One region of the Exiguobacterium sp. s80 genome, then DNA from elsewhere that is predicted to be linked to it. Evidence: riboswitches for the same ligand, from Rfam matches in the RefSeq annotation. Region 1 holds a riboswitch; each other region holds the start of a gene.

Region 1 (10,224 bases):
CGTCAGAACCACTATGAATATGAAGAGTTCCAAGTCATCGAAACCGTCATGATGGGACACAAACGTCTGTATGAAGTCATGAAAGAAAAAGATGCAATTTATATGAAAGAAAACTTCTCGGATGAAGACGGCATGCGTGCCGCTGAACTCGAAGGAGAATTCGCAGAAATGAATGGTTGGGAAGCTGAGTCTGAAGCTGCGATGCTCCTTCAAGGTCTCGGAATCAAAGAAAGCCTGCACACAAAAACAATGGCTGAATTAACAGGTGGAGAAAAAGTTAAAGTCTTGCTCGCGCAAGCGTTGTTCGGTAAGCCGGATATTCTGTTACTCGATGAGCCGACCAATGGTCTTGATTTGAAAGCCGTCAAATGGCTCGAAGAATTCCTGATCGGGTTTGAGAACACGGTCATCGTTATTTCCCACGACCGTCACTTCCTCAACAACGTCTGTACGCACATGGCCGATCTCGACTACGGGAAAATTCAACTCTATATCGGGAACTATGATTTCTGGTATGAGTCAAGCCAACTCGCTTCACGGATGGCTGGCGACCAAAACAAGAAAAAAGAAGAAAAAATTAAAGAACTTCAAGCCTTCATCGCGCGTTTCAGCTCGAATGCTTCAAAAGCGAAACAAGCGACGTCACGGAAGAAGTTGCTCGATAAAATCACACTTGACGACATCCGTCCGTCATCACGCCGCTATCCGTTCGTCGGTTTCTCACCGGAACGTGAAATCGGAAACGATTTGTTGACGGTTGAAGGTCTCTCGAAGACAATCGATGGCGTCAAAGTCCTCGACAACGTCCGTTTCTCATTAAATAAAACAGACAAAGTGGCATTCATCAGCCAAAGCGATATCGCCATCACAACACTGTTTAAAATTTTAATGGGTGAAATGGAAGCAGACAGCGGGACATTCAAATGGGGTGTTACGACGTCACAATCGTACTTGCCAAAAGACAACTCGGAGTTCTTCGAAGGGTCTGACAAAACGATTCTCGATTGGTTGCGCCAATACTCACCAGCTGATGAAAGTGACACATTCCTCCGTGGTTTCCTCGGTCGGATGCTCTTCTCCGGAGAAGAAGTCATGAAAAAAGCGTCAGTCCTCTCTGGGGGAGAAAAAGTCCGTTGTATGTTATCGAAAGCGATGCTCAGTGGTTCAAACGTCCTCGTCCTTGACGATCCGACGAATCACTTAGACCTCGAATCAATCACAGCACTCAACGATGGCTTGATTGCTTACAAAGGTGCGATGCTCTTCAGCTCGCATGACCATCAGTTCGTCGAAACAATTGCGAACCGGATCATCGAACTCACACCAAACGGAATCGTCGATAAAGAAACGACGTACGATGAGTACCTCAACAACGATTCAATCCAACAACAATTGACTGCGTTATACGCACATTGATTTGTCGACTGTCCTCGTTAATCGGGGGCAGTTTTTTGTAAATACGTTTATATTTTTTTGTTAAGTATCATCTTCCTTACTTAAAAAGGTACGCCTATTCTCGCAGTAATCGAGAGTAAGCGTACCTTTTTATTCTTGGATTTGCTTCACTTCTTTTTCGAGCCGCTCGAGAAATCCTTTGACGATTTTCTCGTTTTCACGTTCTCCGCCTAACGATAAGAGACTGCGACCGACGAAGTTGACGCCTTCATTTTTCCCCGTGTAAATCAAACGGCAGCTCGTCGCATCGATTCGCTTCAGCGCAAACGACATCTCAAGGCGAAACATCTTCGCTAACGTAAAACCAATCGTATTTTGTTTATAGTCCGGTTCATTCGTATAAGCGAGATCGGTCACGATGTAGGTTTCAAGACGATTCCCTTGCATGTAGGTTTGCCGGTACGTCGATCCGACGACGCCCGGCTTACGTTCAATCACCTCATGCTGGACGACACCCGGAATGAGTCGTTGCAGTCGATCGTGATCAAACAGATGCCACGCCTGTTCAATTGGAATCGCAAGTACTTTTTCTTCACGCCACGTCACCATGACACCACCTCCTTTTAGTTTAAAAATACCCTGATGTCCGTCGTTCTAACGCTCGACTCCGGCACAATCAGGGTATTTTTCTTACTTCAAGTGGTTTTTGATGTTCACTTCACGGTTTGACGTTCTAACGCATGACCAAGGAATGTTGCGAGTTCCAGCATCCCGAACTTCCCAGCTGCCGCTTCAGCGTCCGAATTGTAATTCGTATTCGTATTGACGTCGTACGTATAAATCGTCCCGTCTGCATCCTTGATGAACTCAATCCCGGCGACCGCGATTTTATTTTCTTGCAGGAACGCTTCATACTGGGCGATGATCGGGTCATCGAACCCGTCGACAATTTGGAATTTCATCGGTGTCTCTGCCGCCTCTTCTCCGACCGGGCAGAACAAATCATCGATGACACAAGCATCCGCGGGGCAGAGCTCGAATCCTTCCGACGTATCGACACGGACCGCATAGACGAACTTACCACCGACGAATTCACAACGCGTAATGTAGGGTTCAGGTGCTTGAATGTACTCTTGAATCAACGTGATGCCGTCGACCGGCTCATCGAATGTCGGTCCGTCAAGATACGTCTCGAGTGCTTCAATCGAGTGGAACAATTGAACGCCGAGTCCTTTACCGGCACGATTGTGTTTCGTGATGAACGACGATACTCCGATGTTTTGAGCGGCTTGGACGATTTGATCACGTCCGACGGCTGCCGTCGTTTTCGGAACACGGATACCTGCTTTTCGTAAGGCGGTGTATTGGTTGACCTTACTGACCTCGAGTCGTAACGCACGGGTTCCGTTGAAAACGGTCCGGTCATGTTCTTCGAGCCAAGCGAGGACCCCTTCCGTCAATTCTGGTGCATAGCGGTGCCCGCGCGTATGGGACGAGGCACTCATCCGGCTGTAAAAAACGCCTTCCGGTGGTGTTTCATCGAGTGGGACGACCCCTTCGTTGAGGTGCCACTGTTCATACGGTAAGTTGAGTTCCTCGAGTCGCTTGATTAAATGATCCGTCCATTCCTGATTTTCGTGTAAGATATGAATTTTCGTCATTTTAGTTGACCTACCTTTCGTTTCGCTTCGACGCGTGGCATGACCTCGCGGGCAAAGCGTTCCATTTCTTCGAGTTGCGGAGAAAATTGAAGCAAGAGCAATGTCACGCCGACTGCTTCAAATTCAAGAATCCGTTCTGCGATTTGATCCGGCGTCCCAATCAAGTTCGGACGCAGTCCCCGGTTTGAGACGGAGTAATCATTTCGTTTGACCTGTTGTTCGAGTTGCGATTTACTGACGAAGTCGTCATACCCGGCATATCCGGCACCGTCTTCTTTAACGTTCGTAATCCGGTGCCATTCTTCGAGCGCTGCTTCTTCCGTCTCGCGACAGATGATGTAGGCCGCCAGTCCGAAACTCGCAAGCGGCTGCTTCCCGGTCGCCGCGCGGCGGGTTTTCATATCCGTAATTTTCGTCGCGACTTCATCGACCGTTCCTCCATGCATGACATAGGCATCACAGTGATTGACGATCGTCTGTTTCCCCGTCTCACTCTCACCACCAGCGTAGAGCTTGATTCCGGGACGCTGAACGGGTTTCGGGTGAAGCTCTGCCCGTTCCAGCTGATAGTAGTCCCCATCAAAACTATAGGGTGATGCGTCCGTCCATAATCCTTTCATGACCGTCACGAATTCTTCCGTCCGGGCATATCGTTCGTCATGGGCTGTAAATATCCCATTGTACTGACGGGCTTCTTCCTCCCACCAGGCCGAGACGACGTTGAGCGTGAAGCGTCCATTACTCAGCTGATCGATGTTCGCCGCCATCTTTGCTGTCGTCGCCGGATTATGAAAACCGGGCCGGACGGCTGTCATGATTTCCAACCGTTCCGTTGTCGCCGCGATGGCCGCTGCCGTCGTCCACGCCTCAAGACTCGGTTCGGCTATTCCTTTAATGTCGTTTAAGTTCAATTCTGCAATCAATGTCGTAGAAAAGCCAACCCGTTCTGCCGTCTGTGCGACTTGTTTCGCATAATCGAATGTCGCTGGCATTTGTTCATCCTCGACGTTTCGTAACCAACCCCCGAAGATTGGTAACCAAAATCCGTATTCCATCCCCTGTGCCCCCTTTTTGCATAAAAAATCGCTCTTTTCGTTTAGAAAAGAGCGACGAATGTCTACTGTCGGCTCTTATCTTCAAAGGAATAAATTCCTCTTGGAAGTAGCACCTTCCGCTCATGCGGGGTTGCTGAAGTGTCGTCGGGCCAGTCCCTCGACTTCTCGTGATAAGAATAATTGAAATTAGCGTACATCTTTTAGCAGAGTAAAGCAACCTTTAAACCTTCTTTTCCTATCGGAATTAAAAAACATTTGGAAAATCACTCTGTTTCTTGATACTTCTTTGTCTAGAAGCTAAAAACAGGAATTGCACATCGGTTTAAGATGGCAATCCCTGCTTTGTATGGTGCTGTTCAAAATCAATTCATTCTGGTGATACGAACGGTGAGTCGTTGTGATTTGCATCCATCATGGCTGTCCGGTGACCAGTCGTCGAAACTTCTTCCCCACGCACGCGATCGTAGAACTTCGCGATTGTGACGCTGAAGTACGGGCCAATCCAGAGGAAACCGATTCCGATCGTAACAATTCCGAGCAAGAACCAACCGATGAACGAAAGGACGAGGAAAAACGCCTCTTTTTTATGTCCATCCATCATTTGGCGTGAACGCGTAATGGCATCAAGGATGCCAATCGATGGTTCGTCCCGAATGATGTAATACGTCAACATGTAAGAGAATGACTTAATGATTCCTGGAATGATGAAAAGTAAGAACCATAGCCCTAAGAAAAAGGTTTGGACGATTGACACTCCAATGGCTTTCAAGAACATTTTGTACGGCTCAAACAAATCGGCGACTTTCGTCTGCTCGTCTCGGGCGACAGATAGGGTGAGCCATGACCATCCCATTGCAACCGGTAAGGTCAACACCGTCAAGAGCATACCAATCAAGTCGATAAATTGGAAATCCTCTTCGGGTGAGGACGCAAATCCGTTCGGAACGCCTTGAATGATTAAGAACAACAACATCATTAATGCCATGAAGCCCCATCGTCCCTGCAACGACTCGCGCGCTGCTAATTTTAATTGTTTTGACATCGAAAGATCCTCCTCAAAAATAAGTGCTACCTTTCTTTACGGTTTATTTTTGAGGAGGTTTCACTTTTTAACGCTCGTCTTTTAGTAAACGTTGGACCATTGCTTTTTCAAGTTGTTGCTGGCACGCCGTATACAAAGAGCGTCGTCCATCGAGTCGTTCAATCGCAAACGGAATATCGTGCTTTTTTGCTTGCACGAGAACATGTGCCGCTGCTGCGTGAGAAACCCGACTTTTGACGACGACGATCGCGTCCGTCTTTTTCGCGAGACAGGCGATTTTTTTCGCGGCTTGGGCGTCACCGCCAAGATGGATTAATTCGACTCCCGTCTCCGCAAAGAAGTCGCGGTAGACGGCGCGCTGTTGCTCATTACCGACGATGACGAGACGCATGCCGTCGTAGGAAGCAAAATCGAGTGCCGTTTTATCGACGAATTCGATTGGTTGACCTGGTAATGTCGTCGTATCGAGACGTTCGAGTTGCTGGACTTTCTTTTCCCGGAGGCGCCGCTCTTTTTTGACTTTCTTCGCCTTCGGTTTCCGTTGCATCATCTTGTCGTAGCGTCCTGTTTTCGCCTGTTTGTTTGCAGGTGACGCAGTGGCGGACTCGGGCGAACCACTCGATACGTCGCGTGCCGGTAATTCCGTCATGGTCGGTACTTCGTAATGAAATGCGTGTTTCCAGACAATCGTCAATGTCTCCGGATGACCTTTCCACATGACGAGGTCGACGAGTTGACCTGCTTTCAGTTGGAAGAACCGCATGTCTTCGAGTGGTGTCGTGTAATAGAACGGTTTTCCCGTCTCATCTTGCAGTGGACCGTCAATCGTCGCTTCGATGATGCCATGGTTCTTGACGATACACTTTTCAAAAACGATTCGCTCTGCAAGTGGTTTTACTTGATCCGTCGCGACGACGGCTAAGATTTCAAGCGACGTCCGGCGCTCATCTTGATGTAGGACTTGGACACGGACTTCCATCCCATGCTCCAGGTTCCAGTCACGGATTTCTGTTTCTGAGACATGACTGTTTGGCCATTCCCGTAACGAGCCGCCCTTTAATTGCCGTTCGAACGTATAGGAATACCGTTGTTCGACAGTCCGTTCAACTTCTTCCTTCCGTTCCTGGATCATTTTGATCGGGAGGCTAGATGGTGTTTCCGGACATTCTACTAGTTTCGTCGTTGTTTGACGTGGCGCGTAGTACTGCGACAGCTGGACCCATTCATCGATTCCGTTGATTTCTTCAAGTAACAAACCCCAGTCGTCTGCTGTCTCGACGATGTTCAGTTTGCTTGTAACTAACGCCTTCGCTCGTTCGATTACGTGATGCATCATGTTAAAAACCCCTTTGCTATTTTTTCCAACTATAGCAAGGTCAAGATGCTTCACCCGTGTAAAAAAACAACCGGGTATTTTTTTATTACGGGTTACGATTTAACTTCGACTGCGGAGTCGCCACTTCGGTATTTTTCGACGACGACAATCAAGACGGTAATGATGACGAGTAAGAACCAAGACGATAATTTGCCAAAATCGACAAGTGCCCACCCCTCTTGCTGATGCGGATAGACCCAGCCCTTAAAAAAGGTGACGATGTTTTCCGCCAGCCAAATGAACCAGGCAATTAGTAAAAATGATAAGACAAGCGGGAGACGGTAAATCGTATCCTCTAGTCGGAAGTAGACCCACGATTTAAAGAAGACGACGATGACGAGTCCCATCAAGAACCACCGTAAATCGAGCATCCAGTGGTGCGTAAAAAAGTTTAAGTAAATCAAACTCCCGACAGCAAGTGCGAGGGTCGGACGTGGAAAGGACGTAAACCGAAGATCAAGTCGCCGAAACGCCTGACAGATGTAACTCGCGACACTGGCATACATGAAACCTGCGTAGAGCGGAACACCAAACACTTTCGAAACAGCGTCTTCCGGATAACTCCACGAGCCGACGTGGACTTTAAACAGCTCAAGTCCTAATCCGATGACGTGAAAAATAAGAATCAGCTTGAACTCTTCTTTCGTTTCATAACGAGTCACGAGTAAGGCGACTTGGACGAACAGACACCACAGTAACAGGATGTCATAACGGGCAATCGGTTCACTCGGCAAATAACGTGATAAGGCGAGTGCAGCAAAGATGGCTACTGGAAAGATACAACAGAGCGCTTCAAGATATGTAAAACGGATGAGATGGCGGATCAATCGCATCGACGTCCCTCCTCTTCTTTCTTTAAGTATACGAGACGTTCGCCGTACCTCCCTCCTTCTCAAGTTGGACATTCGACAATTTGTTGCTTCTGCTTTAGTCCACGAACGTGATACAGTTAACGAATACGTATCTTATTGAATCGAGGTGACACGCAACGATGTTCAAACGTTTCCATACGTCCTGGTTGCTGCGCGCAACGTTGAAGTGGTTCTTATTTTTAAGCGGTCTCTTTTTACTCGCCGTCGGTTCCTCCATCATGATCACCGCTAACCTCGGTGTCTCGACTTGGGATGTCCTGCATCTCGGTCTTCAAAACAAAACACCTTTGTCAGTCGGGACGGTCATTCTTCTCGTCGGTCTGCTGCTCGTCCTCGTCAAATACTTACTCGACCGGATTCGACCGCAAGTCGGGACACTCGTCAATGCAATTTTCGTCGGTGTCTTCATGAACCTCGTACTTGGTTCTCATTTGCTTCCGTCGTTCTCAACTGTCTGGTTGAACGCCTTATGGCTCATCTTCGGTATTTTCATCATCGGCATGGGGGCAGGGCTATACGTCGCCGTCGGATACGGCGCCGGTCCACGTGACGGATTGACCTTGACGTTAGCCGAACGCTTCGGAACCTCAATCCGGATGATGCGGACAATCATGGAGATAACGGCATGTGGTCTTGGTTGGTTACTCGGTGGTCCCGTCTTTTTCGGGACGATTCTATCGATTTTTTTGATTGGACCGTTTCTTCAATTTTGGTTAGTCTATTTCCGCCGGATGATTGCCGCAATCGATGCTGGGGTCGTTCGACCGAACGAACAAAAAATCAGCTGAGCCGCTTGACTCGATATCGTTTCGAAAGAAATGGTATCTTTTTTTTGTGGATGAAGCAGATTAGTTGCACCTGTAAAAAATACACGTTATATTCGTTTACATATCAATCTTTGATACGTCAAAGGTTTCTTGGGACGAAGGGAAGGATGTGATGATTTGAGTATTTCTTGTACGGAAAAAGGACGCCTCATTTATGCGCTCGTCTCGGTCAATAAGACGATTGCGCAAAAATTTGATTTATGTACAGATGGCTTCAGTCAGACTCGGATGGACTTACTAGCCCAACTCGAGGTCGGAAAGACAATTAGTCAAAAAGAATTGCAGCAACGCGTCAATGTCGACAACGCTGCCGTGACGCGACATTTAAAACATCTCGAAACGAACGGAATGATTCAACGTGTCCGTTCGGAGAGCGATAACCGTGTCATCCTCGTCTCATTAACTGCAGAGGGTGCCACGCGTATCACACAATTGCGCCAGCAAAAAGATGACTTCTTGGAAAGTCTGTTAACCGGCTTTACTGAAGAAGAACAAGATCAACTCGCACAAATGATTCAGCGCATTGAAGATAACGCGTTAACATTACCTAAAACTACTGCACGATAAAAAAGGAGAGCTTACTCATGACAACACAAACATCTACTGACTTTATGGAAATCGTAAAAGGCCGTCGTTCAATCCGCAACTACGACACGGACGTAAAAATCTCAAAAGAAGAAATGACACAAATTCTTGAAGAAGCAACACTCGCACCGTCTTCCGTCAACATGCAACCATGGCGTTTCCTCGTCATCGACAGCGAAGAAGGAAAAGCGACGCTCGCTCCACTCGCGAAGTTCAACCAAGTCCAAGTCGAGACATCATCTGCTGTCATCGCTGTCTTCGGTGACATGAATGCCATCGATCAACTTGAAAACATTTACGATACGGCCGTCGCACAAGGACTTATGCCGCAAGAAGTCCGCGACCGTCAAGTTCCGGCAATCAAAGGTATGTATGAAAACGTTCCTGCTAGTGCACTTAAAGACAGCATCTTGATCGACTCAGGTCTTGCTTCCATGCAATTGATGCTCGTCGCTCGCGCACACGGTTACGATACGAACCCGATCGGTGGATACGAAAAAGATCAAATCGCTGAAGCTTTCGGCATGGATAAAGATCGTTATGTACCAGTCATGCTCCTTTCAATCGGGAAAGCTGTTGATGCAGGATACCCATCAGTCCGTCTTCCAATCAACGATATCGCAGACTGGAAATAAGTTCGATTCGCTTCATCAAAAAATAGAGAACACAACAAGGGAGATTGAATACTATGACAACTCAAACAACTACTGACTTTATGGAAATCGTAAAAGGCCGTCGCTCAATCCGCAACTACGACACGGACGTAAAAATCTCAAAAGAAGAAATGACACAAATTCTTGAAGAAGCAACACTCGCACCGTCTTCCGTCAACATGCAACCATGGCGTTTCCTCGTCATCGACAGCGAAGAAGGAAAAGCGACACTCGCTCCACTCGCGAAGTTCAACCAAGTCCAAGTCGAGACATCATCTGCTGTCATCGCTGTGTTCGGCGACATGAATGCGGTTGATAGCATCGATACAATCTACGACATGGCTGTTGAAAAAGGGCTTATGCCGCAAGAAGTCCGCGATCGCCAAGTACCAGCAATTAAAGGATTCTACAGCCCAGAAGATACAGACACACTTCGTGACAGCATCTTGATCGACTCCGGTCTTGTTTCCATGCAATTGATGCTCGTCGCTCGTGCGCACGGTTACGATACGAACCCAATCGGTGGGTACGAAAAAGATCAAATCGCTGAAGCTTTCGGCATGGATAAAGATCGTTACCTCCCTGTCATGCTCCTTTCAATCGGGAAAGCCGTTGACGCAGGATATCCATCAGTCCGTCTTCCAATCAACGACATTACAGATTGGAAATAAGTAATCCGCACGACGAAGAGAGCACCTCGTTTTAACGGGGTGCTTCGACTGTAGACAAAGTTCTATCGGGAGATAAAAGCGTCTTTTT
Region 2 (10,224 bases), on a different contig from region 1:
GAATAATCTTCTTTTCCGTGCGAGATGATCAGTCCGTCATAATCCTGCTGAACGGCTTGCGCCACCAGTTCCTTGAACTTGACGTCATTGCCTTCGGAAATGAACGTGTTGACCTTAAACCCAAGCGACTCCCCTTCCGAACGGGCACCGTCTAAAAATTGTTTCGTATGATCATCGGACGCCAGATTGCGGATGACGGCAATCTTGATGTCGCCTTGGACACTTTCCGGCACACCGCTGATTTTTTTCGTCGGTGTCGCTTCACTATTGGCGCAAGCAGCCAGCAAGACCGCCGGTGCGAGTAAGAATGCTAATTTTTTCATCTCGATCTCTCCTGTCTGTTTAGATGACCTGTTGTCCAATCGCCTGTTCGATCGTTTCCACGCTCGGCCGTTCAATGACGCCGAGTTCCGTGATGATCGCCGTGATGAGCTCGTGCGGTGTCACGTCAAATGCCGGATTAAAGACCTTTGTTCCGGCTGGTGCCGTTACTTTCCCCGCCAGTTGTGTCACTTCACTAGCATCGCGTTCTTCAATTTCAATCTCGTCACCTGATAAACTCGTCACATCAAACGTCGACAGCGGTGCCGCGACATAAAACGGAATCCCGAAGGCACGTGCGAGTAACGCCAGCTGGAACGTCCCGATTTTATTGGCCGTATCCCCGTTACGGGTGATCCGGTCCGCGCCGACGATGATGGCGGTGATCTGCTTTTCCTTGATCGTATGCGCGACCATATTGTCCGTGATCAAGGTGACGTCAATCCCTGCCCGTTGCAGCTCCCATGTCGTCAAACGTGCCCCCTGCAACAAAGGCCGGGTTTCCGACGCATAGACGGATAACGGAATGCCTTGTTCTTTCGAGAGATAAAACGGGGCCAGTGCCGTCCCGTACGCCGCTGTCGCAATCGATCCGGCATTACAAATCGTCAACACCCGGTCTCCCGCTTGAAACAGCTCCAACGCATGCACACCGATTTGCCGTGACGTCTTGGCATCGGCTTCATAAAGGGCAAGTGCTTTTTGTTCCAGACGTTTCGGCAGTTCCTCGAGCGTTGTGCTCGAAAGGATAAGCTGATTGAGCGCATCGAGTACGTTCCGCAAATTGACGGCGGTCGGCCGGGTCGCCAGTAACTCCGCCGATACCGTCAACAGTTTTTGTTTGACCTCGTCAAGCGATCCCGTCGTCCGGAACGCTTCCTGCACGAGGACGAATCCACCGAACAGACTGATTGCCGGCGCCCCCCGGACACGAAGTTGTTTAATCGCCTCAACCGCTTGCGCCAAATCATGAATGACTTCGTACCGTTCTTCTTGCGGGAGACGGGTCTGATCAAGGATCTTTAAGCACGCCCGCTCATAGATGACACTACGGATAAACTCGCTCATCGGCTCAATTCCTCCGTCACGTCAAAATTCCGGAGATCGGTAAACGTCTTACATTCGCCGCGCCGTTTAATCAATGCCGTCCCGAGGCGTAACGCATGACGTTTCCGTTCAAGGCGCGTCGTAGCATCCGGAATTTGTTCCAAATCAGCGACCGGTGCCAAACCAATCGTCCGCCGGATCAGTTCACAACCGGCGAAACCGAGCGCGTCTTGGAGAATTGTACTGAGGACATCATCGACAAGCCCGGGTACCGTCCGGAAAGGTTCGACGGCTTCCCGTTCCCAAAGTGCCGTGAACGTCGAAGCAAACGTCAGCCAGAACGTATCGATATCCTTCACCCGCGTCTCCCGCAACTCAGCATAGTTCGGATACGCCGCAAAGCAGAGGTGGGCAATGAACTGACCGACATCAAACCCGAACGGTCCGTAAAAAGCGAACTCCGGATCGATGATTTTCGTTTCGCCCGCCGAAGCAAAAATGCTTCCTGTATGTAAATCCCCGTGTAATAAAGCTTCCCCTTTCGTGATGAACAACGTTTCGAGCTTCGCCACTTCCCGCTTCAGTTTTTCGTCCTGCCAGAGCTGCTGTACGTCTGTTTCCAAGCCGCTCTCGATGTTGTTTGTTTCCGCGTCGTAAAACGGATCCGTAAAGATTAACTTTTCCGTGATGTCGCATAAATCCGGGTTGTAATAGTCACGTGCGACCTGCTTTTTTCCGACTGGACCGAGCGCAAAATCTGACGTGAAAAATAACGTCCGCGCCAAGTAAGAACCGACATGTTCTGCAAGGAGCGGATACGTTTCGCCGGCGAGCAATCCCGTCCGAACGATTTGCAGGTGCGACAAGTCCTCCATCACCGTATACGCTTCTTCATGACTGGCATGAAAGACCCGTGGAACGAATGGCGTCGCGTATTTTGCGAATTCCTTCAGTGCCAACTGTTCGATCCAGGCCCGCTCGAGTGACAAGGGCCAGCTTTCCCCGACGACTTTTGCATAAGGTAATGCCTGCTTCAAGATCAAACGTTCTTTCCCTGCCTGAATCCGAAAGACTAAGTTCAAGTTGCCGTCGCCGATTTCTTCTGCCGTCGCTTCTTCCTGTCCGATGAGTCCGAGTTCCCGGACACGTTTAATGGCGTCTTGTTCTGTAAATGCTTGATATGCCATCTTGCTTCCCCCTTCATTTCTACACAAAAAAACGCCGCTTTTCGTCATAGAAAAGAGGCGCGGGGTATCATCCGTCCTCTTATCTCTCAGACGAATGTCTGTTGGATGTAGCACCGTGCCGGATGGTCGGTTGCTGCGGCGTCTTCGGGCCAATTCCCTCTGCCAACTCACGATAAGAGTCATATGTGGTTGTTGTGTTCGATGTTGATTCGAATATTACGCCCGTCTTAAATCATCTGTCAATTCCAATTTTTAGTGAAAAACCATTTAAAAGACCGCCATCTATAGAAGCGGATTTCAAAAAAAATAAATTTTCAAAAAATTATTTGACATCACGTCCATCTCATGTAAAAATTGCAATTAGATTTCACAATTTCATCCAATTCTTATCAAGAGCAGACGGAGGGACGAGCCCTATGATGTCGCAGCAACCGACCAGTTGGCACGGTGCTAATTCTTGCAGCTAACACGCTGACAGATAAGAGTCCACGCGCAATTTTTCATGGTCTCTTGTCATTGACGAGGGACCATTTTTGTATTTTTTAACAAGGGAGAGACGACGATCATGGCGTACATTACCGCAACTTACCAACTCGGCGTGACCGATCAGTTACCAAAACGGGCAGAGCAAATCGCCCTCGGTCTGACGGTCGGCTCATGGACCGATTTGAATCACTTGGAACAACAACAGCTTGAATCCTTTAAAGGACAAGTCGTCCATACGGAAGAACACGACGGAAAAGGGTATGTCACGATCCGTTATCCGGAACACAACGTCTCACGAGACTTTTCGGCGATTTTGACGACCGTCTTCGGCAAGCTGTCACTCGACGGTCAAATCAAACTGACGGATCTTCAGCTTCCCGCTTCATTCACACCGGATTTCCCCGGTGCTAAATTCGGCATCGAGGGCGTCCGCCAATTGATCCAAGTCCATGATCGCCCCCTGTTGATGAGCATCTTCAAAGGCGTCATCGGACGGGATCTCGTTTTTTTACGGGAACAACTGGAAGCCCAGCTCGCCGGCGGGATTGATCTCGTCAAGGATGACGAAATCTTATACGACAATCCGCTGACACCGGCACTCGACCGGGCGCGGATTGGACGGGAAGTCCTCGATGCACACTATGAACGGACCGGTAAACGGGCCCTTTATGCGATTACATTGAGTGGTCCGGTCTTCCGCTTGAAAGAGCAGGCGAAACGACTGGTCGAAGCCGGAGCGACAGCCCTCCTGCTCAACACGTTTACATACGGGCTTGATGTCTTGCGGGAACTGGCAGCCGATCCGGAAATCCCGGTCCCGATCTTTAATCATCCGGCGTTGAGCGGTGCCTTGATCGCCAGTCCCGAGTACGGGATTGCCGCCCCGGTCCTGCTCGGAACGTTGCCGCGGATTGCCGGTGCCGACTTGACACTGTTCCCGTCGCCGTACGGGAATGTCGCCCTCGCCAAAGACTTGGCCCGCGGGATTGCCGTCGAAGCGACCCGAATCGGTGAGACCAAAACAATTCTCCCGGTCCCGTCCGCCGGAATCCACCCGGGTCTCGTCGCCCAGCTTGTTCGTGATTTCGGCGTCGATTCCGTCATCAATGCCGGAGGCGGTGTCCACGGTCATCCGCAAGGTGCTGCGGCCGGAGTCATCGCTTTCCGCCAGGCACTGGGCGCAGCACTGGCCGGCGAATCACTGACAAGTGCCGCCCACCGGCACGAGGAATTACGTGTCGCTCTCGATGCTTGGGGGATCACGAAATGACGATCCGGATTTTATGTGACTTTGACGGAACAGTAACGGAGCACGATAATATCATCGCCTTGATGCAGGAGTTCGCTCCGCCGGAAAAATTTAAACCGTTAAAACAAGGTGTGCTCGACCGGTCGCTCTCGATTCAATCCGGCGTCGGACAGATGTTTCAGCTGCTTCCGTCCAGTCAAAAACAGGACTACATTGATTTCTTGATGACACAGGCAGTCATTCGTCCCGGCTTCGACACCTTACTCGCTTTTGCCAAATCAAACGAGATTGATTTTTCCATCGTCAGCGGCGGGATCGACTTTTTTGTCCAGCCGATTCTTGCGGATGTACTGACGGACGAAGCGATTTATTGCAACGGTAGTGACTTCAGCCAGGAGACGGTTCGAATCGAATGGCCGCATGCCTGCGACTCAGCCTGTACAAATCAATGCGGCTGTTGCAAAACCTCGATCGCCCGGAAGTTGAAGCAGAACGGTGACACGATCATCGCGATCGGCGACTCCGTAACAGATTTTGAACTAGCTAAGCAGGCGGACCACGTTTATGCACGGGATTATCTGATCACGCTATGTGAACAACACGGCATCCCGTATACGCCGTTTGGAAACTTTCATGACATATTGAATCATCTGCAGACAAAGGTGGTGTACACATGACCTTCTTAAAACGATATGAAGAATTACGTGCCGTCAAACAGGAACTTGCAGCACGCGACTGGTTCCCCGGCACAAGCGGCAATCTCGCCATCCGGACAGCCGATCAACCGACTGAATTTCTCGTGACGGCAAGCGGGAAGGACAAACGGCAGGATACACCGGACGACTTCGTCCATGTCGACGCGTCCGGTCAACTGATCGGCGAACAGACAGGTCGTCCCTCTGCCGAAACATTGCTCCACGTCGAGGTCTTCAACCGAACGACTGCCGGGTGTTCCCTTCACGTCCATACGATTGACAATAATGTCATTTCGGAACTGTACGGCGATCAAGGCGAGATTCGGTTTGCCGGTCAGGAAATCATCAAGGCACTCGGCCGTTGGGAAGAAGATGCGGAAGTCCGTGTGCCGATTATCCCGAACCACGCCGACATTCCGACGCTTGCCGCTGCCTTTGCAGCACATGTACATGCCGAGAGCGGTGCCGTCCTGATTCGCAATCACGGCATCACCGTCTGGGCACCGACTGCCTTTGAAGCGAAAAAACAGTTGGAAGCATTCGAGTTTTTGTTCAGTTACACCTTAAAACTACAAACGTGCCGACAGGCAATTCATTAAAAGGAGGAATTTACAATGGCAACAGTACTTTTCCAACAGACAAACGAACGGTATACGGATCAAAATGAGGTCTCTTCATTCCTTGCCTCACGCGGCGTCTTATATGAACAATGGGACGTCTCGAAGTTACCGGGCGACCTCGTCGAGAACTTTACATTAACGGATGACGACAAACAGACGATCTTAACGACATTCGCGGACGAGATTAAAGATGTTTCGGAACGTCGCGGTTACCAGACGGCTGACATCATCGCACTGTCGGATACGACACCGAATCTCGATGAATTACTCGTCAACTTCCAAAAAGAACACCATCATACCGATGACGAGGTCCGCTTCATCGTCAGCGGCCATGGCGTGTTTGCGATTAAAGACGAGGAGGTCGGCTATTACAACATCGAGCTCAATCCCGGTGATTTGATTTCCGTTCCCGTCAACACGCGCCACTACTTCACGCTCCAGGAAGACCGGAAAGTGGTGGCGATCCGAATCTTCGTCACGACGGACGGCTGGGTGCCGATTTACGAGCGGGACGCCCTGTCTTCAGCAAACTAATTCAGTCCGGTCCGGCCCAAGTCTTCTAGCAATAGAGGACCTGGGCTTTTTTTGTACGGAAACGTCGTCTGACAAACATGTTTGAGGAAAGCGCGTGTCCGGGAGCATTTCCTATTCTAGAAACATGCCGTTTGTTTCGTCCATCTCCGATATAATGAAGAAAAGGACACAAAAAGGAGCTGACGTGTATGATGATTCGTCTCGTTCAAGAAACCGACTTACCGGATGTGCTCGCCATATATAATGAAGGAATCGAAGACCGGATCGCGACGCTCGAGACGGATACGAAAGATCTCGCCTTCATGCAGCAATGGTTCAGTGAACGCTCCGAGCGACATGCCGGTTACGTTGCCTATGAAGGGGCAAAGATTCTTGGCTTCATTTCGCTCGATGCCTACAATCCGCGTCCCGTCTATCAGTCCGTCGGCGAACTGTCCGTCTACATCACACGGACCCACCGCGGACAAGGAATCGGAAAACGACTACTCGACATCATCGAAGAACATGCAATCATTCACGGCATGCATAAGCTGATTCTCTTTACGTTCCCCTTCAACCGGATCGGACAAAAACTCTACATCAAAGCCGGATTCCGAATCGTCGGTACCTTTAAAGAACAAGGAATGTTAAACGGGTATTACGTCGATGTCCTGGCCATGGAAAAAATTCTCCCTAAACCGGACCAATGATGTTTTGGATTAAAGGTTCGGCAAGTCGGGAATATGAGACGAGGAAGATTCGTACAAGAAAGGAAGATTGCCTGTGAACATCCAGCAAATTCGAAATGCGACACTCGTCTTGACCTATGCCAACCAAGTTTTTTTAATTGATCCTTTTCTCGGTGAAAAGGGTTCGCTTCCTCCGTTCGACCATACACCGAACACCCACCGCAACCCCCTTGTCGACTTACCGGTCGATGTCTCGACCTTACTCGACCCGGATGCCGTCTTCGTGACACATCTTCACGCCGATCATTTCGATGAGGCCGCAAAACAATTGTTACCGAAGACGGTTCCGCTCTATGCTCAAAACGCGACGGACGCCTCTGTCATTAAAGAGGGCGGTTTCACCGACGTTCAGCCGTTCGACCAGGGTGTGACACTCCGTGATGTCAAAGTTTTCCGCACGAACGGTCAACACGGCGTCGGCGAAATCGGAAAACGGATGGGACACGTATCCGGTCTCGTCTTTACACATCCCGATGAGCCGACGCTCTATATCGCCGGTGATACGATTTGGTGTGACGACGTCGATTCTGCGATTGATACCTATGCACCGGACGTCATCGTCGTCAATAGTGGTGCCGCCCAGTTCCAGACCGGTGAACCGATCACGATGTCGGAACGTGATTTATTAGCGGTCCACGCGGCAGCGGCTGAAGCGACGATCATCGTCTCGCATCTCGAAGCTGTCAATCACTGCCTGCTCCGCCGCGATATGATCGCTGACTTTTTAGCAGCAAATCATCTCTCCGCTCACTTTTTGATTCCGGACGACGGCGAGACGCTCTCCTTTTAAGTCTCTCCTTCGAGAGTCGTACGAATACAAAAAAACCGGACGTTTTCCGTTTCCCTAAAAGGAAGAGGAACAGCGTCCGGTTTTTTCATGTTCATTCTTGCGGAATGACAAGACCGAGTAATCGGGCAAATGCGATTGCTTGTCCTTCCGTCACGATCGCCCCTGTCAAAAAGCGTGGATCAATCGTAATCCCCGAGACGTCCGCTTGTCGCAAATCGAGTCCTTTTAACGGAGTTTCAACCCACTGGCTTTCCATCAATTCAACATCCTCAAAACGTAAATCGATGAGTTTCCCTTCGAAGAATTGTGTCTCCCGCATCGCCGTCTGCTCGAACGTTACTTGTCGGAGCGATGTCCGAATCACTTGTAAGTAATTCGCCTGGCATGCTTTTACCGTGACATGATCAAGCGTCGTTTCTTCTAATTGAACCCCCGTCAGGCGGCAGTCCTGAAACAGAACGCGATGAAAACGACTGTCACGGAACTGACAACCCGTCAAATCGCACTGCTCAAACCGGACATTTTCAAATGACGCGCGATCAAACACGAGACCCGCAAATGAGACATTCCGAAAACAGACTTGATTGGCATCGATCCGCTCCGTCAGCTCGATGGGTAACGTTTCTTTTTCATACATCATTTGATACAAGTACGGATCATCGATTTCGATTTCTGCAAATGTTTCGACTGCTAAATTATTCGGGACATCCGGTAGATGGATCATCGGTTTTTTCTTCATTCTCTCCCAACCCTTCTTCTTCTCAGTCCTTAGTGTACCAAACCTGTTACCTAAATATGACTCAAGAGGATGATCTCTAAAGTCATGCCGCGCTCTAAAAAGTGATGACATGTACACTCTTTTTCAATTTTTGATTTGAGACACTTTGAGACCGTGCTAGAATCAACATAAATAAAATAAGAACAAACGTTCTAAAAGGAGTGATTTTCGTGTCTTCTGATGCGGACTTTCCAAACCAACGTATTTTTTGCGTGGATAGTGTCTCTTTTTATGCCAGTTGCGAGTGCCATTACCGAAATCTACCACCATTAACAACAAAATTAGCCGTCGTTTCCGATTTAAAACGGAGCGGCTCCGTCATTTTAGCGGCGAGCCCTGCTTTAAAGGCCCTTGGTATCAAAACGGCAAGTCGTCTCTACCAGATTGAACAACTCCCGTACAAGGAACGAAAGCAGATTCACCTCGTCGAACCACGCATGTTATGCTACATGAAAACGTCGATTCGTGTCCTCGATGTGCTCCATCAATTCGGACCACCGGAAGCAATCCGGGTATACTCGATTGACGAAAGTTTCATCGACATGACGGGAACGGAGCACCTCTTCGGTACGGATTTTGAAGCTGCTAACCAATTACAGTCAGCCATCCTGGAACAAACCGGCATTCACGTCCGAATCGGGATTGGTCCTAATAACGTCATCGCGAAACTTGCCCTTGATTTACTCGGGAAAAAACAGAGCATTGCGCGTTGTGGTTATGCTGATGTCCCCCGTCTCTTACATGACTTTCCCGTTCGCAAGATGTGGGGGATCGGTCATCAAATGGAGCACCATCTGAATCAATTAGGCATCGAGACGATCGGCGATTTGGCGGCCGCACCATTAGAAACACTACACGAACGTTTTGGTGTCATCGGTGCCGAACTTTGGCATCATGCATGGGGCATCGATCAATCTCCGACGACGATTGATCCGACCGCTTTATTTCGTCCGGCATCATCCCGACAGAAGACGATTGGTCATGGCGTGACACTAATGCGTGATTATTACGAATACGACCAGATTCGGCTGGTCTTAAGTGAGCTCGCAAGCGATGTCGCAGCCCGCGTCCGCTTTTCCAATCAACTTGGATGGACGGTTCACTTAGGTGTCCGTTACTCGAGACATATCGTCCGGGCAGGGTTTTCAAAGCAACTCCGTATCCCTTATCCGACTTCAGACGAACGGATTATCCTGCGGCATATCCTTCAGCTGTTCGAGCCGAACTGGCTCGAACACGAACCGATTCGTTTTTTGTCCGTCTCGCTCGGTCAACTTGTCCCCGACCAAGGTGCACTGCAACTGTCGTTGTTCGAAGACAATACCCGTGTTTGGAAACGCAAACGCTTGTTAAAGGCAATCGATCATGTCAACGTCCGTTACGGGAAGGGAACCATCCGCCTCGCTGTTTCTTTTCTTGATACAAGTGTCGCCAAGCGCCGCCTCCGCTTCGTCGGTGGTCATCCGGGAGGTGACGGCAATGACACGGTATCGTGACCGTGGCAATTTAAAATGGATTCCGTTTTTGATGCCGGAGTACATTCAACTGTTGCGCGACTATTATAAAGATACGCATCGTTTAACACTACCGCCCATCGATGAACAACTTCAAGAATCATGGCAATTCATCCTCGAAGAAGCATTAATGGAAGGAAAAGAACTTGAAATCACGTATTATAAGGAAGGAAGCTATATCACACTGACCGGATTCATCGAACGAATCGAGCGCGAACGAGGACTTCTGTACGTCCGGAGTCAAAATTCGATCGAAATTCCCCTGATGCGACTAG
Region 3 (10,224 bases), 150 kb from region 1:
CAATCTCTTTGAAATCATTGATTTCAAGGAACTTACCTTGCATGAGTGGGCTCCATGCTTCGACTTGAATGCTGTGATCTTGCAAGTACTCATGCAATTCATGCTGTGGAAGTTGTGGATGAAGCTCGACTTGGTTGATCATCGGCGTCATGAGTCCTTCTTCAGCAAGTGTATCGAGATGATGTTCTTTAAAGTTCGATACACCAATCGCCTTGATTTTACCTGCTTCGTAAAGTTCGACCATGGCTTTCCATGCTTCGACATAACCTTCGACCGGCCAGTGAATGAGATAAAGATCGAGATAATCGGTTTCTAGTCGCTCAAGTGACTCAGCGAAAGCCTCTTTCGTCCGTCCGGCACGAATGTCATCGTTCCAAACTTTAGACGTCAAGAAGAGTTCTTCACGTTTCACGCCGCTTTCTTTGATTCCTTTTGCGACACCACGTTCGTTTTTGTAGACGGCAGCCGTATCGATATGACGGTAACCGACGCGAAGTGCTTCTGCGACGGCAGCCGGTGCTTCCGTCTCTTCATCGACTTGCCAGACACCGAACCCGATCTGTGGAATCGTGATACCATTTGAAAGTTTTGCGTATTGCATGTATATACTCCTCCTTCAATGAAACTAGAATATGGATTTGCCTGTTCAGTTTAGCATGAACTTAGCGGAACATCTGTTTTGATGCTCATAAGCAGGGAATATAGAATGGGAAAGAGAAGAAAGTCTACTGATGCATAAACGAAGAGAGGTGTAATATCATGGTGAAATCGATTAAAAAAGTACCAAAAGGAGTCTGGACAAGCATCGCAGCACTATTAGGTGCTCAAGCCACGTTCCTCTTTCTTGGTGCCCGCAAGACAGGACGCAACCCATGGGTATGGGGGGGAGCAGGACTCGTTCAATTTCCGCTTCCGGCGATTGCCTATTTCATTTTGAATCGTCAAGAAAAACAGAAATAAAGTGAACCCCCCGTCGCAGACGAAGCGACGGGGGGTGTTTGTTTTACGACATGTTGTTTTTCTGTGCGGCATCACTCTTCCGGCGTGGGAAGCCGAAGAAGATTGCCAGTGATCCACAAACGAACAGTAAAAATGGATAGAACAAATAAGGAATCAGTTCGGGTGACGCCGTTTTCGTCAATTCAGCGGCAATCAAAAGTTGCGCTCCGTACGGGATGATTCCTTGAACACCACAGGAAAAGAGGTCGAGGATACTGGCTGACTTCTTCCGGTCGATGTCATACGTATCCGCGATTTCAGCAGCGAGCGGACCGGCGACAAGAATCGAAATCGTATTATTTGCTGTTGCGAGATTCGTTGCACTGACGAGGGCAGCCATACTGAACTCAGCTCCCCGGCGTTTCGAAATCTTTCGTGTCAGCGTTTCTTTGAGATAAGCAATTCCACCGTTATAGGTGATCAGGCTGACGAGTCCACCCATCAGCAACGTCAAGATTGAGATTTCTGCCATCCCCATCAATCCGTCAGACATCGCGAGGACAAACCCACTTACTCCGAAACTACCGTCGATCATTCCGATGATGCCTGTCAATAACGTCCCGCCGAGTAAGACGAGAATGACGTTGACACCAAAGAGTGCGAGCGCGATGACGGAAAGATACGGAATCAGCTTATAAAATTCAAATGCTTTCGCTTCGACGACATCTCCGGAACCTGACACGAAAGCGAGTAAGATGACAGTGATGACGGCAGCAGGCAAGACGATTAAAAAGTTCGTTCTGAATTTATCACGCATGTTCGTTTTTTGTGTCCGGACAGCGGCGATTGTCGTATCTGAGATAAACGATAAGTTATCACCGAACATTGCTCCACCGACGACGGCAGCAGCGGCGAGTGCGACATTGACACCCGTCGCGTCATGAATCCCGAGTGCGATCGGTGCAAGGGCAGCGATTGTGCCGGTCGAAGTTCCCATCGCCATCGAGATGAAAGCGGCAATGATGAACAATCCACTCATTAAAAGAGACTGGGGTAGGAAACTGAGTGCAGCGTTGACGGTCGCATCAATGGCTCCGATTGCATTCGCTGTTCCAGAAAATGTGCCAGCGAGTAAAAAGATGAAGACCATGATCATGATGTCCGGATTTCCGGCACCGCGGGCAATCCGCTCGACGGTCTGGTTGATGTCTCCCTTAGATGTCGCAGCAGCAAAAATCAAGGCGATTAAAGCTGCAATCAAGATGGGGAATTTGTAAAAGTCGTTATAGAAGATTCCTGCACCGATGAATAATACAAGGAAAACGAACAAGGGGAACAACGCCCATTTGTTCGGCGTAACCGTTTCGTTCATGTGAATCACTCCATTTCTTCAGCATACAAAAAAAGACCCCTTCGCAAGAAAGAAGGAGGTCTTTACTGAAAAAGACGCTCTTCTTATCTCTCAAGCCATAGCTTGCTGGATTTGGCACAGTACGAATCAATCGTCCGCTGCCGAAACATCATTGGGCCAGTCCCTCCGTTTCTCGCGATAAAAAGAAGTCATTTAGTTGTTTAGTCGTTGTTTAAAACACGTTTATTACCCTAACGTATCTTTTAATGCTTGTCAACTGTACCTTACTGCAGTGCTTGTTTGAGCGTCGTCACGTTTTCGTTCATCAAATCAAAGTACGATTGATCTTGTTGATCTTTTGCGACGGACTCGAGGTTATGAATCGTAATCGATTCGGCACCGATTTCTTTTTGGATGACACGGGCGACCTTTGGCGACACCGTCTCTTCGAAGGCGATATAGTTTAAGTCATGCATCTCTGCTTCCTTGACGATGGCAGCCAGCTGTTTTTGGGACGGTTCGTCAGACGGTGAAATACCGGCAATCGGCAGTTGCGTGAAACCGTAACGTTCCGCCAAGTACCCGTATGCGGCATGCGTGACGAGAAGCTCCTTTTTCGAACCGGAGTCAACAGCTTTTTGTAAATTTTGGTCGAGTTCATCTGCTTGTTTGTTAAAGAGTGCGAGGTTTTTATCAAACGTTTCCTTCCGGTCAGGTGCTTCCTTTGCTAACGCGGTCGTAATCGAGTCAGCCATTTTCTTGGCGTTGTTCGGGTCGAGCCAAACATGCGGATCGTATTGTCCATGATCGTGCGACTCTTCTTCAGCCTCGTGATCATCATGGTCATCGTGTGCGTCTTCTTCGTGCGTATGAAGCGAAGCGGAAGCTTCGAGTAAGTCGATATTTTTACTTGTCTCGACAAAACGAATGGAATTACCGGCTAAACTTTCCTTAATCTTTTCAGAGTACGGCTCAAGGGTTGTGCCGGTAAGTAAAAATAGATCGCCTTTCGCAATCGTCGTCAGTTGCTTCGGAGTCGGCTCATACGAATGCGGGTCGGCGCCAGGGGGAACGATTAATTCGACCTGGACGTCCTTTCCGCCGATTTCTTTGGCGATGGCTGCCGTGGCGAACGTCGACGTATAAATTTGCAATTTACCGTCTTCGTCTGAATTTGAAGTCGATGAGCCGCATGCGGCGAGCAGACTGGCAGTTACTGTCGCGATGGTTAACGCTGGAATGATTTTTTTCATATATGAACCCTCCAAGATAATTAAAACGTAATTGTTCCGATTTGGACTTTCTAACTATATCCGACGGAAATTAAAGCGTCAAGTCGGAATGTTGTGAAGTTCTAGTTCAAAATAAATCGGGTAAGAGAAGAGTAGAAGTGAAATCGGAATGAGCCTTGGAGGTGATGAGGTGAAACGTGAAACAGCATGGTTGATGGGTGGCGCCGCTATTTTGACGACGGCTGCTGCTGGTGCGAGTATTTGGAATAATTATGGAGCCTTACTCAGATGGACGGAGCCGGTCTTGCCGCTTACCGAAAAGCAATTAGCACCACGAAATCTTTTATACAAGACGGTCAATCAGCAGGACTTGACGTTAGATATTTATTATCCGCCGGGAGAAGGGCCGTTTCCGGTCGCGATTTATGCTCATGGCGGCGCATTCGTTCGTGGAAACCGTGATGATGTGTTTAGTTTTGCTCCAATCATCGACCGGTTTTTAGAACTCGGGATTGCCGTTTGCAGCATCGACTATCGTTTATTTGAGGATGGCAGCTACTTTCCGGACAACCTGGAAGATGTTCGAGATGCCTTATGTTTTTTAAATCAACAAGCGGATGAATTACGCATCGCGCGCGGTCGCATGCTTTTATGGGGTGATTCAGCAGGTGGAGCCCTAATGTTGACGACGGCGCTTGCCCCGACTGAATTTATCGGCGAACAGGCGGAGGCGCATCTTCCTTTAATCAGTGGAGTCATCGCCTTGTATCCGCCGACGAATTTTCTGTTGTTTAAATTCATTCAAACCTGGATTGCCCATATCAAGTTTTATGGGGGTGGACGTGAAGAATGGCGACAGTTGATGATGCGTGTCTCCCCGGCGACACATTTAAGTTCCGACTCGCCGCCGATCATGTTGCTGCACGGAAAAAAGGATCCGATTGTCCCGTTTGCTCAAGCACTCCACTTTGTTGAGAAGGGGGCGGATGTCGGGGCGGATGTTCGATTATTCTCTTTCCCGAATGGCACACATTCGCTGGCGAGCTTTGCCCAAACTGAAAATCCACTCAAAATTGAACGTTTGCTCGAACGAATCGAAGCCTTCAGTTGTCAAGTGCTTGTCTTACCGAAACGAGAGGCGCTTCATTAGGAAACATGATACAATCAGTCATATTTCTTTAGAAGGAGACTGCAATATGACGGAAATTTGTTTAGTACGACACGGTCAAACGGACTGGAACTTAAACGAGCGGATTCAAGGACGTGAAGATATACCGCTTAACGAGACCGGTAGAAAACAGGCGGCTCTCAGTGCTGCCTACCTGGCAGAAGAACAGTGGGACGTCTTGATTTCAAGTCCGCTATCGCGAGCTGTCGAAACTGCTGAAATCATTGGTCAATCGATCGGTCTAAGCTTGACGGAAACGGATGAACGGCTTGTCGAGCGCGAATTTGGAACGGCTTCCGGTGAACCGGTCGCCGGAATTTACGAAGCAGTGCAGGCAAATGATGCAGAGCGCGTCCCGGGGCTTGAAACGGAAGCGGAAATTCAACAGCGTGTCTTCAGTGCGGTTGAAGAACTGACAGAAAAATATCGAGGAAAACGCCTCTTAGTCGTCTGCCATTCGCATACGATTAAAGCGGCACTCTCCTCGATTGATGAGACATTCAGTTACCGGACGCCGTTAAAAAATGCATGTGCGAATTACATTCGTTTTTCCGACCGTTATGAGATTGAGCGGATTAATGTAGCGGACCATATCACAATTTGAACATCATCCTTCGACGGTTGCCGGATGTTCTTGTAAGTACTGTTTAAACGTTTCTTTCGCGATGCTCGTGATATGAGCACCACGTTTAGAGCGTCGGTCTTTATATTCTTGAATCAGCTCTTCGCCAGTAAAGTTGTCTTCGACGACTTCACGCAAAATCGATTCGGATAAATCATTTTTCATCATGACCATCTTACCGGTAAAGAGATAAGAGACGCCTTCGCTCAATTGCGTACTTTCATAAGGCGTGACGATCATGGCGGCGGGGTCATTGTCCGGCCGTGAAATCGTGATTTCAATCAAAGCGCGCAGCTTTTTCTCGAACAGTTCTTTCAAAATCGGTTGATCGGTGTCGGTGACGACGATTTCAGCGACCCACTGGGCGGTTTGGTCGGTACTCACCGTCAGCCCATCTTTAATCTGAACGGGGATTGTCGTATCTCGCCCTGATTCATCCATGAGAATACGTAATGTACACAATTTAAAGGTTTTCAAAAAGAACTCCTCCTTTTGTTGTTCGTACGTGATTTTCTTCAGTATAACGTGAGTCTGTCGCCTGCGCGAAACTTTTCGTAACGTCTTCGAGTCGAACTATGTTTAAATGGAACTAGAAATCAGAAACAGGAGGACCGTTTATTATGCCGCAAGCACTTATAGGAATATTAGGAATCGTGGGGATTATCTTACTTGCCCATCACATCATCATGTATTGGCATGCTGAGCCAAAAGATCGCCCGACGCTTGCGTACCGCATAGCGCTCCTGATCGCCTGTTTGCTTCTTATCAGTGGAAGTGATCATTTAATTAGTATCTTTTACGCCGATTCTCTTGCTGAGTTCGGTCAACGGATTACCTATATCGTCTTCATCGGAGGTGCGCTTGGTTTTGCGTGGTACTTTCGTCAACAAATGGAACAAGCGACAGCCAAAATGACTGCTCACCCAAACGAAACAGCCCACTTCAGTTGAAGGGGCTGTTTTTAGCGTATAGAAAAATGAGAGGGAGATGAAAAGGTAGCCTTTCAAGACGTCCGTCAAGAAGCTTGATTCTTGAGGCTGCTTGATTTTGTTATTTTACACCACTTGCGAGGCGTGTTTTCCGAATCATGTCGAGTTTCAGTTTCCAGAGACGGTCGCTGAACGTGACGGCATAGATTTCAGGTAGACGTAGACGTTTGTACTCTTCCCACAGGCGTCCGATTTGCTGTTCGTGGAACTGACGACTTTCTTCAATCGTCGGAACGGTATACACGAGTTCACCGTCCTTAAAGATCGGTGCAAGTAACCGTTCAACCTTAAAGTTTTCAATCCGGTTCCGGAACGACGGGTCACGGACGTCAATCAAATCGACGAAGTCGAGTTGACTCGGATCTTCATCGAGTAACGTGATGTAGTCGCCTTTGAACTTGTTCGTTTCCGGGTCGACGATGCGGTACGCCTCCTTGATATGCGGTGTCGTCGTCTTCGCTTTTGAAGACGAAACTTTGATGACGGGTGCAAGTTCGCCGTCAATTTCGCGGGCGACGAGTTTATAGACCATGCCGAGCGCCGGTTGTTCGTACGCCGTGATGCCGCGTGTTCCGACGAGGAAGGTGTTTGCCTGTGCCCCTTGGATGCGAAGGTCTTGAATGACATATTCGTCTAAATCACCAGACAGGACAATTTCGACGTCGAGTAAGCCGGCTTCATCAAGCATCTTCCGGGCGCGTTTTGATAGGTAGGATAAGTCGCCGGAATCGATTCGAATCCCGCGTAACTTATGTCCGTCTGCTGCGAGTTCTTTTGCGACCGTGATCGCGTTCGGGAGTCCGCTTTTAAGCGTATCGTACGTATCGACGAGCAGTGTCGCCTGATCCGGATAATGCGATGCGAACGTCCGGAAAGCCGTCAACTCATCATCATGAAACTGGATATCTGCATGCTCCATCGTTCCACCACATGGGATACCAAAGTCGCGGCCGGCCGACGCGAGGCTTGTCACGTCGAACCCGGCTAAATAAGAGGCACGTGTTCCGAAGTAAGCAGCATCGATTCCTTGGGCGCGGCGTGAACCGGCTTCGAGGAATTTCGCGCCTGGTGCCGACTGCCGAATCCGTGCGTATTTTGTCGCAATCAACGATTCGTGATTGGCGATGTTCAAGATGGCCGTTTGCAGTAACTTCGCCTCAAAAATCCGTGCTTCAATCCGGACTAATGGTTCGTTCGGGAAGACGATTTCGCCTTCTTTGACACTCGAGAGGGAGCCATTGAATTTAAAGTTACGTAACTCATCCTTGAATTCATCCGGGAACCCGATCATCGTTTGAAGATACGTAATGTCTTCTTCTGTGAAGTGGAGTGTCTGGATATATTCGATGATATTTTCAAGACCGGCGAAGACGACATAACCACCTTCGAATGGATTGCTGCGGTAATAGACGTCAAAAACAGCACGTTCATTATGGCGCCCTTCCTTCCAGTAGATATACATCCATCTCGGAAGATAGAGGTCAGTATGAAGTGCAAGATTACGTTGTAACATGAAGACAGATCCCTTCTTATTCGCCGACGACTTCTGCGCCGATCGATTGTTTAAAGTGTGTGAGTGCCCAGTCGTGGCCGGCCGCATTGAAGCTGGCGACGGCGTCAGCATGGACGACGATTTTATAGCCGAGATTGTACGCGTCGACAGCAGTGTGCAAGATGCAGATGTCTGTACAAACGCCGACGAGGTGAACTTCTGTGATATGCCGTTCACGAAGACGTAAATCTAGGTCCGTCCCAGCAAAGGCGCTATAGCGCGTCTTGTCGATGACATGATCCGCAACACGTGCCATCTCTGCGACCTGTCCGAATAAGTCCCGTCCGTGTGTTCCCCGAATATTATGAGGCGGGAAGAGGACGGTTTCCGGATGGAATGTGTCGCCTTCTTCATGAAGGTCGTTTGCAATGACGACATAATCGTTCGTCGAAAATTCATCCATGAGCGATGCGATGCGTCCTTCGATGAGTTGACCCGGTTTACCGCAAGTCAGCTTACCTTCATCGGCGACGAAATCAAACGTATAATCAATAACGATAAGAGCGCGCATGAGCGATAGCCCCTTTCCTGAATGGGATATAGTGTTCTCTTTCACATTGTACTCTATCTCACTTCGAAGGCAAAAGGAAGAAATCGAACGAGTAGAGGTATAAGAAGTAAGGAAAGTAGGGTATAAGGTATAGGACGAAAACGATAGTAGAGGAGGAGAATGGAATGGAACGGTTGAATGAGTATGAGGTAGAAGAACGTTTAGAAGGTCTGAATGACTGGAGCGTCGTCGATGACGAAATCGTACGCATCTACACATTGGATTCTTTTCCGGCGGCACTTGATTTTGTTCAAGAGGTCGGTTCTTTAGCAGAACACTTGAATCATCACCCGCGGATCATGATTGATTATAAACAGGTGACGCTCGCCGTGACGACACATGATGCCGGCGGGTTGACTGGGAAAGACTTCGAACTCGCGGAGGCCTGTGATGCCATCTAAACTATTCATTACATTCGGTAGCGGTAACTTTGTCGACCAAATTCGCTCGCGTGATGCTCAAATTTGGGCAGCGAGTGGAAACGGAGAAGCATTACTCTGGATTGAAACGGACGGAAAGTCACCGTTTCAAAGCGGGAACAGCTATACACTCCTCGAAACGCGTGGTAATTTTGATGAGAAGGGGACGATTTTTTACTGGTCGATTCCGGCAGATCAAAATAGCGGCGATCTTTTCATCCATCAGGTCATGTCGGACCCGAAAGTACTCGGGGCAGAATATGGCAGTTTTCAAGCCTTACGGATTGCCCGCGTCGAACGGGCGACGGATCTCGTGTTATTGATTCAATTCAAGGACGAAGGAGATGCGTCACGTTACGCAAAATCAGTTGAACGCTTGACGGTTGATCAGTATGCTGAAGAGGCAGGGAAGTCGTTTGCGCCTTCTCCAATTATGAAACGTTATCAACTTGTACCACCATTACATTAAAATGACACAGGGGGAAGAACCAGATGAAAAAGAATTATTTTGTACTCGCAACAGTAGGTGGCGCACTAATCGGAGCAACACTCTCATTACTTCATAAAGATACGCGCCAAGCACAAATCGAAGCGACGAAGCGTGCGTTTGGCGGAGCCGGCACACAACTTTCGGCAGTCAAACAAGATCCAAAAGGACGTTTTGAAGAAATTCGTGCCCTCTACACAGATAATCAAGAAACCATCCATAATCTGATTGACGATGTGAAGGATCTTGCGGAATCTTTCCGGAAGTAAGAATAAGAAAAAAGCGCCGAGTCTGTTTTCCGTAGTACGGAATCAGACAAGGCGCTTTTTTGTAGATTAGATGAATCGCGCGAGTAGACCGAAAACGGCAAAGGCAACGATGACATAAAACACGATGCGTCCCGTTTGACCGGATCCTGTCGAGTGAACGACATGACCACCGAACGTCGCCCGTTGACCCGTATTAAACGGACGTGTGAACGGAACAGCGCTTTTTCCGAAGATGAATCCAGCTAGGAATCCGAGGAGGAAACCATACAAGTGACCGAAGACGGAAACGTTCGAGCCGATCAGTGTAAAGACGGCCGTGATGGCACTAAAGATGTAGACGAGTCGTGCATCTTCGACAGAAATGATCGTCCGACGAAAACGACCGAGATAAACGTAAAAGCCAAGCAAACCTAAGATGGCTCCAGATGCTCCCGCCTGTCCATAAAATAAGTTATCGCTCAACGTGACATACGTCAACACGTTAGCGAGCGTTCCTACAAGCAAGTAAAAGATGGCAAATTTCACATGCCCGATCATCCGCTCGAGCGCAGGAGCGAAAATAATCAACGCAAACGTATTAAAGGCAATGTGCCAAAAATCGTAGTGTAAAAATGTCGCCGTGACGACACGCCACCATTCGCCATTC

What was found. A riboswitch is a leader RNA that binds a small molecule or an ion and turns the genes downstream of it on or off. The one in region 1 is predicted to bind S-adenosylmethionine.
Region 2: linked by a shared signal. The riboswitch ahead of KNP94_RS11210 (2,3-diketo-5-methylthiopentyl-1-phosphate enolase) and the one ahead of KNP94_RS07070 (LLM class flavin-dependent oxidoreductase) in region 1 are both predicted to bind S-adenosylmethionine.
Region 3: linked by a shared signal. The riboswitch ahead of KNP94_RS07745 (Na+/H+ antiporter NhaC family protein) and the one ahead of KNP94_RS07070 (LLM class flavin-dependent oxidoreductase) in region 1 are both predicted to bind S-adenosylmethionine.

Annotation. Positions count from the first base shown of each region.
Region 1 is NZ_JACSMP010000002.1:101,257-111,480, reverse strand. Features, by position in the region: gene KNP94_RS07085 (ABC-F family ATP-binding cassette domain-containing protein) at 1-1,416, shown strand, start outside; gene KNP94_RS07080 (SRPBCC family protein) at 1,546-2,004, opposite strand; gene KNP94_RS07075 (ATP-grasp domain-containing protein) at 2,109-3,056, opposite strand; gene KNP94_RS07070 (LLM class flavin-dependent oxidoreductase) at 3,053-4,111, opposite strand; SAM riboswitch class I at 4,184-4,288, opposite strand; gene KNP94_RS07065 (DUF975 family protein) at 4,479-5,153, opposite strand; gene KNP94_RS07060 (DUF2325 domain-containing protein) at 5,221-6,489, opposite strand; gene KNP94_RS07055 (DUF817 domain-containing protein) at 6,582-7,361, opposite strand; gene KNP94_RS07050 (YczE/YyaS/YitT family protein) at 7,520-8,188, shown strand; gene KNP94_RS07045 (MarR family winged helix-turn-helix transcriptional regulator) at 8,345-8,794, shown strand; gene KNP94_RS07040 (nitroreductase family protein) at 8,812-9,447, shown strand; gene KNP94_RS07035 (nitroreductase family protein) at 9,501-10,136, shown strand.
Region 2 is NZ_JACSMP010000006.1:14,548-24,771, forward strand. Features, by position in the region: gene KNP94_RS11195 (sugar ABC transporter substrate-binding protein) at 1-323, opposite strand, end outside; gene mtnA (S-methyl-5-thioribose-1-phosphate isomerase) at 343-1,389, opposite strand; gene mtnK (S-methyl-5-thioribose kinase) at 1,386-2,555, opposite strand; SAM riboswitch class I at 2,632-2,734, opposite strand; SAM riboswitch class I at 2,939-3,040, shown strand; gene KNP94_RS11210 (2,3-diketo-5-methylthiopentyl-1-phosphate enolase) at 3,121-4,311, shown strand; gene KNP94_RS11215 (2-hydroxy-3-keto-5-methylthiopentenyl-1-phosphate phosphatase) at 4,308-4,967, shown strand; gene KNP94_RS11220 (methylthioribulose 1-phosphate dehydratase) at 4,964-5,584, shown strand; gene KNP94_RS11225 (1,2-dihydroxy-3-keto-5-methylthiopentene dioxygenase) at 5,600-6,139, shown strand; gene KNP94_RS11230 (arsinothricin resistance N-acetyltransferase ArsN1 family A) at 6,328-6,828, shown strand; gene KNP94_RS11235 (MBL fold metallo-hydrolase) at 6,902-7,657, shown strand; gene KNP94_RS11240 (pentapeptide repeat-containing protein) at 7,749-8,396, opposite strand; gene KNP94_RS16135 (Y-family DNA polymerase) at 8,606-9,931, shown strand; gene KNP94_RS11250 (YolD-like family protein) at 9,915-10,224, shown strand, end outside.
Region 3 is NZ_JACSMP010000002.1:248,067-258,290, forward strand. Features, by position in the region: gene KNP94_RS07735 (aldo/keto reductase) at 1-601, opposite strand, end outside; gene KNP94_RS07740 (hypothetical protein) at 760-960, shown strand; gene KNP94_RS07745 (Na+/H+ antiporter NhaC family protein) at 1,004-2,311, opposite strand; SAM riboswitch class I at 2,392-2,495, opposite strand; gene KNP94_RS07750 (metal ABC transporter solute-binding protein, Zn/Mn family) at 2,575-3,543, opposite strand; gene KNP94_RS07755 (alpha/beta hydrolase) at 3,713-4,672, shown strand; gene KNP94_RS07760 (histidine phosphatase family protein) at 4,719-5,294, shown strand; gene KNP94_RS07765 (YwpF family protein) at 5,298-5,789, opposite strand; gene KNP94_RS07770 (hypothetical protein) at 5,933-6,262, shown strand; gene KNP94_RS07775 (nicotinate phosphoribosyltransferase) at 6,363-7,814, opposite strand; gene KNP94_RS07780 (cysteine hydrolase family protein) at 7,831-8,364, opposite strand; gene KNP94_RS07785 (4a-hydroxytetrahydrobiopterin dehydratase) at 8,529-8,804, shown strand; gene KNP94_RS07790 (hypothetical protein) at 8,794-9,291, shown strand; gene KNP94_RS07795 (hypothetical protein) at 9,315-9,578, shown strand; gene KNP94_RS07800 (rhomboid family intramembrane serine protease) at 9,645-10,224, opposite strand, start outside.